Regions from separate parts of the Pseudomonas sp. 1L-B-1-E-C1 genome, predicted to be linked through region 2. Evidence: predicted binding sites of a transcription regulator. Region 2 holds the regulator's gene; the other holds the start of a gene.
The links. Region 2 encodes FliA, which starts transcription of late flagellar genes. Its sites were predicted from a motif close to CTAAAGTTTNNNNNNNNNNNGCCGNTAA; they were not measured.

Region 1 (4,207 bases), on a different contig from region 2:
GCATCCGGCGCCGATGGAGCCGCGCTTCTTTATCAAGCGCGTGCCGCAATCGCTGAGTACGGTGCTCGGCGCCGGTTTGATCATCGGTTCGTTTTATGGTCTGGCGCCGCTGTATGCCGCGCAACAGGGGTTGTCGACCGAGCAGGTCGGTCTGTTCATGGGTAGCTGCATTTTTGCCGGGTTGCTGGTGCAGTGGCCGTTGGGCTGGTTGTCCGATCGTTATGACCGCGCACTGCTGATTCGCTGCTTTGCCGGGTTTCTGGCAGTGGCGGCGTTGCCGTTGGCGATCATGCCGCAGGTGCCGCTGGAAGTGCTGTTCGTGGTCGGCTTCTTCTGTTCGCTGGTGCAGTTCTGCCTGTATCCGCTGGCGGTGGCGTTCTCCAATGACCACGTCGAAGGCGATCGCCGGGTGTCACTGACCGCCATGTTGTTGGTGACCTACGGCGTCGGCGCGAGTATCGGGCCGCTGCTCGCGGGTGTGCTGATGAAGTTTCTCGGTAGTCAGAGCCTGTATGCGTTCTTCAGCTTCTTCGCGCTGGTGCTGGTCTGGCGGATTCGTCCGAAAGCAGTGACCAACCTGCATCAGGTCGACGATGCGCCGCTGCATCACGTGGCAATGCCGGACAGCATGTCGAGCTCGCCACTGGTGGCGGCGCTTGACCCGCGTGTCGATGAGCAGGTGGTGCAGGAGCAGATGGTGCAGGATCCGGCGCCGGTCAATCCTGAACCGGAGCCCGAAGCGCAGCCGGAAGCAGTCGTTGAAACCGAACTGACCAGTGGTGATGAGGACAAACCTGCGCCTGATATCAGTGGCGGCAGGCCCTGAACCGAACATGAACAGCTGCGCATAAAAAAGGGCAGTCCCGCACAGGACTGCCCTTTTTGTTGGTCGCTGCGACTCAGAAATCGTCTTTGTCGAAACGTCGCGCTTCACGCTGCAGCTGGTAAACGAAACGCTCGACGTTGCGCGCAGCCTGGCCACTGATGTTGTGGAAGCGCAGACCGGCAAAGGTGATATTGAGTTTTTCTTCGAAGTGCAGGTAGCGCAGCTCGACCGATGTTGGCTGGTTGCCGAACAGCGGCGGGGCGACCAAGCGATCGTAGACCTGGCCCAGTTGCAGACGGTCAGTGATGTCGCCTTCGAAACGGAACTTGCAGCCGGTCGCCGAAATATCCAGCAGCTTGCCGTGCAGAGGGGTCTTGAGCTTCTCGCCGCCCAGTTCGACGCTGACCAGGTCGGTGAGTTTCAGTGCGGCGCGGAAGGCGTTGCGGCGCTGGTGGTAAACCACTTCGCTGGGCAGGTCGCCGGTGTAGAAACGATCGCCGTCGGATTCTTCGATGTTCAGCGTGCCGTTGCATTCCCAAGCGATGCGCACGCCGTCATGGAAGCCTTCGACCTTGAATGGTTCGCCAGCCTGCAGGAAACGCTCGCCATCGCGCGGGATCATTTCGTCCAGCGCGATCGTCGCGGTTTCGCGGTCGACCTTGATCAGGTAACTCTGAAAACGCTGGCTGCGCTCATGGAAGGTGATGATCAGCGGATCGTGGCTGTCTTGCAGCTGGCGCAGGTTGCTGGAGATTTCCAGTGGCGTGGTGAGCACCTTCGGAGGCTGCGGAGCGTCATCCGCGCTAAGGGTGTTGGACACGGTTCTTCAATCTCCAGACAAAATAAGACTACGGCTGGCCAGTATTTTGCCAGCATGTTGCGCAGGTGGATAGTGCAGGGCCACCGAATGGCTCATGCCTGGCTGAGCGTCCGCGGCTTGACCGGTTTGGCAAAGGTCCCGCTGGCGTCATAAAGCGCTGGCGGCTCGCCGCCGGTGAGGATCTTCAGCTGATTGGCCGTGGTCGCCTGCTGGATCTGGATTGACCGGCCGTTCTTGATATTGGCGTCCTGGCACTGCGCGATCAGCGCGGTCAGGGCATCGCCCTGAGTCAGCAACTGGTCGCCAATGCTCGACTGGCTGGCCAGTTGCTCAAGACCTGTGCGATCGGTCGGCAGATTGAGGCTGGCGAGGATTTCGCTGCGCTTGCGGCCATGCTGTTCAAGCAAAATGATCAACGCCTGCTTGGTCGCCAGAATTTCTTCCAGCAACGGCATGTCACGACCGTGCAAAGCGAGGGATTCGGTTTGCAATAACTCCAGCAATTGTTGCGCTGGAGCAAAGTCGTCGTTGATCAGTTGCAATAAGTTAGTGTCGTGCATGGCTGGCCTTGGGGTTTAAGCGTCCAAAAGCCTGGCGCCGGCAAAAGCCTAGCGCTGGGCTTCGAAGTTGAGCAGTTTGCTGGCTACACGGTTGCTGTCGACTTTATAGCTGCCATCGGCAATCGCGGCTTTCAACTCGGCCACGCGGGCTTTGTCGACAGCAGGTTGATCGCGCAGCTTGTCAGTGACCTTCTGCAACTGTTGAGCCTCATTGCTGAGGTGTACCGATTCCCCGCTTTTGGCGGCACTGGCCGGTTCGGCCTGGGTATTCAGCGGCGCGGAGGGGCTGTTTTCAGCGCTATCCTTGGCGTTGCTGGTACGTGTACTGCCGGTAAGTGACGAGGAACTGTTCAATCGGTTGAAATCGATAACCATGATAAAAAACCTCTGGGAATTTGGACGCTTGCCATGTTTTCGGCTATCCCCTGAAAAACTTTAGGCCCAATCAACCATAAGCTTGCATGCGCCGTTGCGAGACCTGCTGCGGCACAGTTTAGGGAAGCGACGGGATCGGCGCCAGTTTTCTCCACAGGGCTTTTACATGGCCACTTCGACCTGTCCCGGCGCAATCACCTGCGCCTTGATAACTCTTTGAGAATTAAGGTTTTTTACTCGAATCTGTTCTTTCATGCCGCCATTGGAGAGGGCTTCCCCCGGCATGCGTACGGCAAGGGTGCCGCTGCGCGCAGTGATCACCACTTGGTCGCCTTTGCGCACCACTTCGGCCTGTTCCAGATGCACCAGGGTGATGACCTGATCGGCGACCGTTGGTCGGGTCAGTTTCTGCCCGATCGCTTCATCGACCGAGGTCAGGAAACCCTGGTTGATCGTGCTGACATCGCGCTCGCGCAACGTCACGTCCTGCGGCTCGATGATGCCGGCGCGTTTCAGCGGACGAGTGGTTGTGACGATCTCGCGAAACAGGCGGACTTGAGCGGGTACGAACACCGTCCAGGGCGAGCTGCCTTCGCACCGGACCTTCACGGTAACGCGGCCCAGCGGGCGCGCCGGGCTCTCCAGAGTGGCTGTCAATTCCTTGTCGCACATGGGCATGCGCATGCGCGGGTCGAGCTGGTTGACTTCGATTTCGTAGCGGCCTTCCGTTTGACTGGAAGCCAAATAGTCTTCTACGGTGAATTCAAGAAAGCCCTGAGTCACGCCGATAAGCATATCAGGCAAGGTAACCGCATCTGCATTGGCAGGACTGCCGGCAAGCAAGCAGCAAACGGCGGACACCGCGCAAAGCCCTTTGCGAAGGGAAGATGTCAGGCGTCGGGAAAATGTCGTTTGAGCGTTCATACGAGTTAAAAAGCAAGCGCCGTGCCGTTTAGCAATGAATGTGCGTCGCAACAACACTTGGCGTTGATGTAGGAGTCTGGGCATGGCTGGTGTAATGGATTCGGTGAACCAGCGCACGCAACTGGTAGGGCAGAATCGCCTCGAGCTGCTTTTGTTCCGTCTCGACGGGCCGCAGCTCTACGGGATCAACGTGTTCAAGGTACGGGAAGTGTTGCAATGCCCGTCACTGACCTTGATGCCCAAATCCAGTCCTGTCGTGTGCGGGGTAGCAAATATACGGGGAGCGACCATTCCGATCCTGGATCTGGCAATGGCAACGGGCTCCGGTGCGTTGAAAGACAAGAACAGTCCGTTCGTGATCATCACGGAGTACAACACCAAGACCCAGGGTTTCCTGGTCCGCTCGGTGGAGCGCATCGTCAACATGAACTGGGAAGAGATCCATCCGCCGCCCAAGGGCACCGGTCGCGATCACTACCTGACCGCTGTGACTCGGGTCGACAACCAGTTGGTCGAAATCATCGATGTCGAGAAGGTGCTGGCCGAAGTAGCGCCGACGCCGGAAGCGATTTCGGTGGGCGTGGTCGATGTCGAGACGCAGACCAAGGCGCTGTCGCTGCGGGTGCTGACGGTCGATGACTCGTCGGTGGCGCGCAAGCAGGTCACGCGTTGTCTGCAGACCATCGGTGTCGAGGTGGTGGC
Region 2 (4,207 bases):
CTCGGACGCATTCTCAACGTGCCGGTAACGCACGTCGATCCGGGCCAGTCGCTGGTGCAGGCATTGGATCCACTGCTACGCAAACGCGTAGTTTTGATCGATACTGCCGGGCTGCAAGCCAGTGATCCGGCGTTGCGCATGCAGCTCGAGAGCCTGGCCGGGCGTGGCATTCGCTCGAAAAATTATCTGGTGCTGGCAACCACCAGCCAGAAACAGGTTCTAACCGCCGCTTATCACAGTTACAAGCGGTGCGGGCTGGCCGGCTGCATCCTGACTAAACTGGATGAAACGGCCAGTCTCGGCGAAGTGTTGAGCCTGGCGATCAGTCATGAATTGCCGGTCGCGTACCTGACCGATGGCCCACGGATTCCGGATGATCTGCATCTGCCGCGCCGTCATCAACTGGTCAGCCGCGCCGTCAGCGTGCAAATGCAGGAAGAACCCAGCGAAGAAGCCATGGCTGACATGTTCGCTGATATCTATCACAGCCCGACCAAGCAGGTTGGCTGAGGTAATCATGAACAGTTTTTGTACCTACATCGATGGTCTGCCACGCATTGTTCCGATCGGGAACGCGCAGCCAGTAATGTGGCCTCCGTCTATGCAAGACAAGGTAAAGAAATAACATGGGCAGCATGCATCCCGTACAGGTGATCGCGGTGACCGGCGGCAAAGGTGGCGTCGGCAAGACTAACGTGTCAGTGAACTTGTCGCTGGCGCTGGCAGAGCTTGGCCGTCGGGTCATGCTGCTGGACGCCGACCTGGGCCTGGCAAATGTCGACGTTCTGCTGGGGCTGACACCCAAACGCACACTGGCCGACGTGATCGAAGGCCGTTGCGAATTGCGCGACGTGCTGTTGCAGGGGCCGGGCGGGATTCGCATCGTGCCGGCGGCCTCCGGCACGCAGAGCATGGTGCACCTGAGCCCGGCGCAACACGCCGGCCTGATCCAGGCGTTCAGCGATATCGGCGACAATCTCGACGTGCTGGTGATCGACACCGCTGCGGGTATTGGTGACTCGGTAGTCAGTTTCGTTCGCGCTGCGCAAGAGGTGTTGCTGGTGGTCTGCGACGAGCCGACTTCGATCACCGACGCTTACGCGCTGATCAAGTTGCTCAACCGCGACTACGGCATGAACCGCTTCCGCGTGCTGGCCAACATGGCGCAGAGCCCGCAGGAAGGGCGCAACCTGTTCGCCAAGTTGACCAAGGTCACGGATCGCTTCCTCGACGTCGCCCTACAATACGTCGGCGCCGTGCCGTACGACGAAAGCGTGCGCAAAGCGGTGCAGAAGCAGCGCGCCGTCTACGAAGCCTTTCCCCGTTCCAAGTGTGCGCTGGCCTTCAAGGCCATCGCCCAGAAGGTCGACACCTGGCCGCTGCCCGCCAACCCGCGCGGTCATCTGGAATTTTTCGTCGAGCGTCTCGTGCAGCAAACCGCAGGGCCTGTGATATGACCGCCAGTGGCATGAATCTTTACAAAAAGTCGGCGCGTGACGCGCAATACGAATTGATCGAGCGCTACGCGCCACTGGTCAAGCGCATTGCCTATCACTTGCTGGCACGCCTGCCGGCCAGCGTGCAGGTCGAAGACCTGATCCAGGCCGGGATGATCGGTTTGCTCGAAGTCTCGACCAAATACGACGCCAGCAAAGGCGCCAGTTTCGAAACGTACGCGGGCATTCGAATCCGCGGCGCGATGCTCGACGAAGTGCGCAAAGGGGACTGGGCGCCACGCTCGGTTCACCGTAATACCAGGATGGTCAGCGACGCGATTCGCTCGATTGAAGCTAAAACCGGCCGTGACGCTAAAGATCACGAGGTTGCGGCCGAACTCCAATTGAGTCTCGACGATTACTACGGGATTCTGAATGACACCTTGGGCAGTCGCCTGTTCAGTTTCGACGACCTGTTGCAGGACGGCGAACACGAAGGGCTGCACGAGGATGGCGCCAGTGCGCATATGGAGCCGTCACGCGATCTGGAAGATGAACGCTTCCAGGCGGCGCTGGCGGACGCGATTGCCAATTTGCCGGAGCGTGAGCGACTGGTGTTGGCGCTGTACTACGACGAAGAGCTGAACCTCAAGGAAATCGGTGAGGTCCTTGGCGTCAGTGAATCGCGGGTCAGCCAGTTACACAGCCAGTGCGCGGCCCGTCTGCGGGGGCGTTTGGGGGAGTGGCGAGCGCGCTGAAGGCAGTGTGGGGACACTGCGAAACGAGGCTGGTGCGGTGATCAACGGCGCCGGTCTCGATCCGTTGTGCTCCAGACAAACTTTAAGTGCTGCGCCGATTGATTGAAGTGGCGCGTCCAGGTGCTGGGCGCGTTTAAGACTGCTTGGAGGTCGAATTGAACAAAGACATGAAAATCCTCATCGTTGATGACTTCTCAACGATGCGGCGGATCATCAAGAACCTGCTGCGCGATCTTGGGTTCACCAACACCGTCGAGGCCGACGATGGCACCACTGCCATTCCGGTGCTCAACAGCGGCAGCATCGACTTTCTGGTAACGGACTGGAACATGCCGGGCATGACCGGTATCGACCTGCTGCGCCACGTGCGTGCCGATGAAAAACTCAAGCACCTCCCGGTGTTGATGGTGACTGCCGAAGCCAAGCGCGAGCAGATCATCGAGGCCGCTCAGGCCGGTGTGAACGGTTACGTGGTCAAACCTTTCACGGCTCAAGCGTTGAAAGACAAAATCGAGAAGATTTTCGAACGCATCGGCTGATGAATGCGCGGGGGAGCTATGGAGCATAACGAATCATCCCAGGGCGATTTCGAATCGACCCTGAAAAAACACGCGGTCGAACTGGTCGAGAGCCTTGAAAAAGGCAGGTTCGGCGACGCGGTGCAACTGATCCATGAGCTCAATCAGACCCGTGACCGCGGCCTGTATCAGGAAGTGGGCAAGCTCACACGTGAACTGCACAGTGCGATCGTCAATTTCCAGATCGATCCGCACATGCCGCAGGCCGAGGAAGTGTCGCAAATCACCGACGCCACCGAACGCCTGGGCTACGTGGTCAAGCTGACGGAAGCCGCGGCCAACCGCACCATGGATCTGGTGGAAAGCGCCACGCCGGTGGTCAACAGTCTGGCTGATGAAGCGCAGACGTTGAGTGCCGATTGGGGCCGCTTCATGCGTCGCGAGGTCGGGGCTGAAGAGTTCCGTGAGCTGGCGCGCCGGGTCGACGGTTTTCTGTCACGCAGCAGCACGGACAACCGTGCGGTGTCGAGCAACCTCAACGACATCCTGCTGGCTCAGGATTACCAGGACCTCACCGGTCAGGTGATCAAGCGTGTGACCCAACTGGTCACCGAAGTCGAAAGCAATCTGCTCAAACTCGTGCTCATGGCCAGTCAGGTCGACCGCTTTGCGGGCATCGAACATGACCGCGCCGCAATGCTTGCCGAAAAAGATCCACAAAAACATCTCTCGCAGGGTGAAGGTCCGCAGATTCATGCCGATAAACGAGAAGACGTTGTGTCCGGTCAGGACGATGTGGACGATTTGTTATCCAGCCTTGGATTCTAGTATTTCGGAATTTCAGGTTTTTTGGGTTTTTAGACCTGTAGGAGCACCCCATTAATGAGCTTCGGCGCCGATGAAGAGATCCTTCAGGATTTCCTGGTTGAGGCCGGCGAGATTCTTGAGCAACTGTCCGAACAACTGGTCGAGCTGGAAAGCCGCCCGGATGATGCAGATCTGCTCAATGCAATTTTTCGCGGTTTCCACACTGTAAAAGGGGGCGCCGGCTTCCTTCAGCTCAATGAGCTGGTGGAGTGCTGTCACATCGCCGAAAACGTGTTCGACATCCTCCGTAAGGGTGAGCGTCGCGTTGATGCAGAACTGATGGACGTTGTGCTGGAAGCACTGGACGCGGTGAACAGCATGTTCAGCGAAGTCCGCGAGCGTGCACCGATCACCGCCGCCACGCCGGAACTGCTGGCCGCGCTGGCGCGTCTGGCCGAGCCGCAGTCGGCTGATGAAGCTGTTGCTGCACCGGTAGAAGTGGTGGAAGAGCCGGTCGCCGAAAGCGCATCGGACGACATCACCGACAACGAATTCGAACAACTGCTGGACTCGCTGAATGCCGTCAAGGCACAAGCCGAGGCCCCGGCTGCTGTTGTGGCCCCCGCGCCGGTTGCCGACACGGCCGCCAGCGATGAAATCACTGATGCCGAATTTGAGTCGCTGCTCG

Region 1: the regulator FliA is predicted to act here: its motif matches at 2,618-2,645, upstream of flgM (flagellar biosynthesis anti-sigma factor FlgM).

The regions. Positions count from the first base shown of each region.
Region 1 is NZ_JBXAWN010000007.1:345,984-350,190, forward strand. Features, by position in the region: gene AC0Z4S_RS14935 (MFS transporter) at 1-826, shown strand, start outside; gene AC0Z4S_RS14940 (flagellar brake protein) at 900-1,646, opposite strand; gene AC0Z4S_RS14945 (flagella synthesis protein FlgN) at 1,739-2,206, opposite strand; gene flgM (flagellar biosynthesis anti-sigma factor FlgM) at 2,255-2,581, opposite strand; gene flgA (flagellar basal body P-ring formation chaperone FlgA) at 2,744-3,505, opposite strand; gene AC0Z4S_RS14960 (chemotaxis protein CheV) at 3,588-4,207, shown strand, end outside.
Region 2 is NZ_JBXAWN010000012.1:106,344-110,550, forward strand. Features, by position in the region: gene flhF (flagellar biosynthesis GTPase FlhF) at 1-510, shown strand, start outside; gene fleN (flagellar synthesis regulator FleN) at 627-1,457, shown strand; gene fliA (RNA polymerase sigma factor FliA) at 1,454-2,194, shown strand; gene AC0Z4S_RS20950 (chemotaxis response regulator CheY) at 2,362-2,733, shown strand; gene AC0Z4S_RS20955 (protein phosphatase CheZ) at 2,752-3,540, shown strand; gene AC0Z4S_RS20960 (chemotaxis protein CheA) at 3,595-4,207, shown strand, end outside.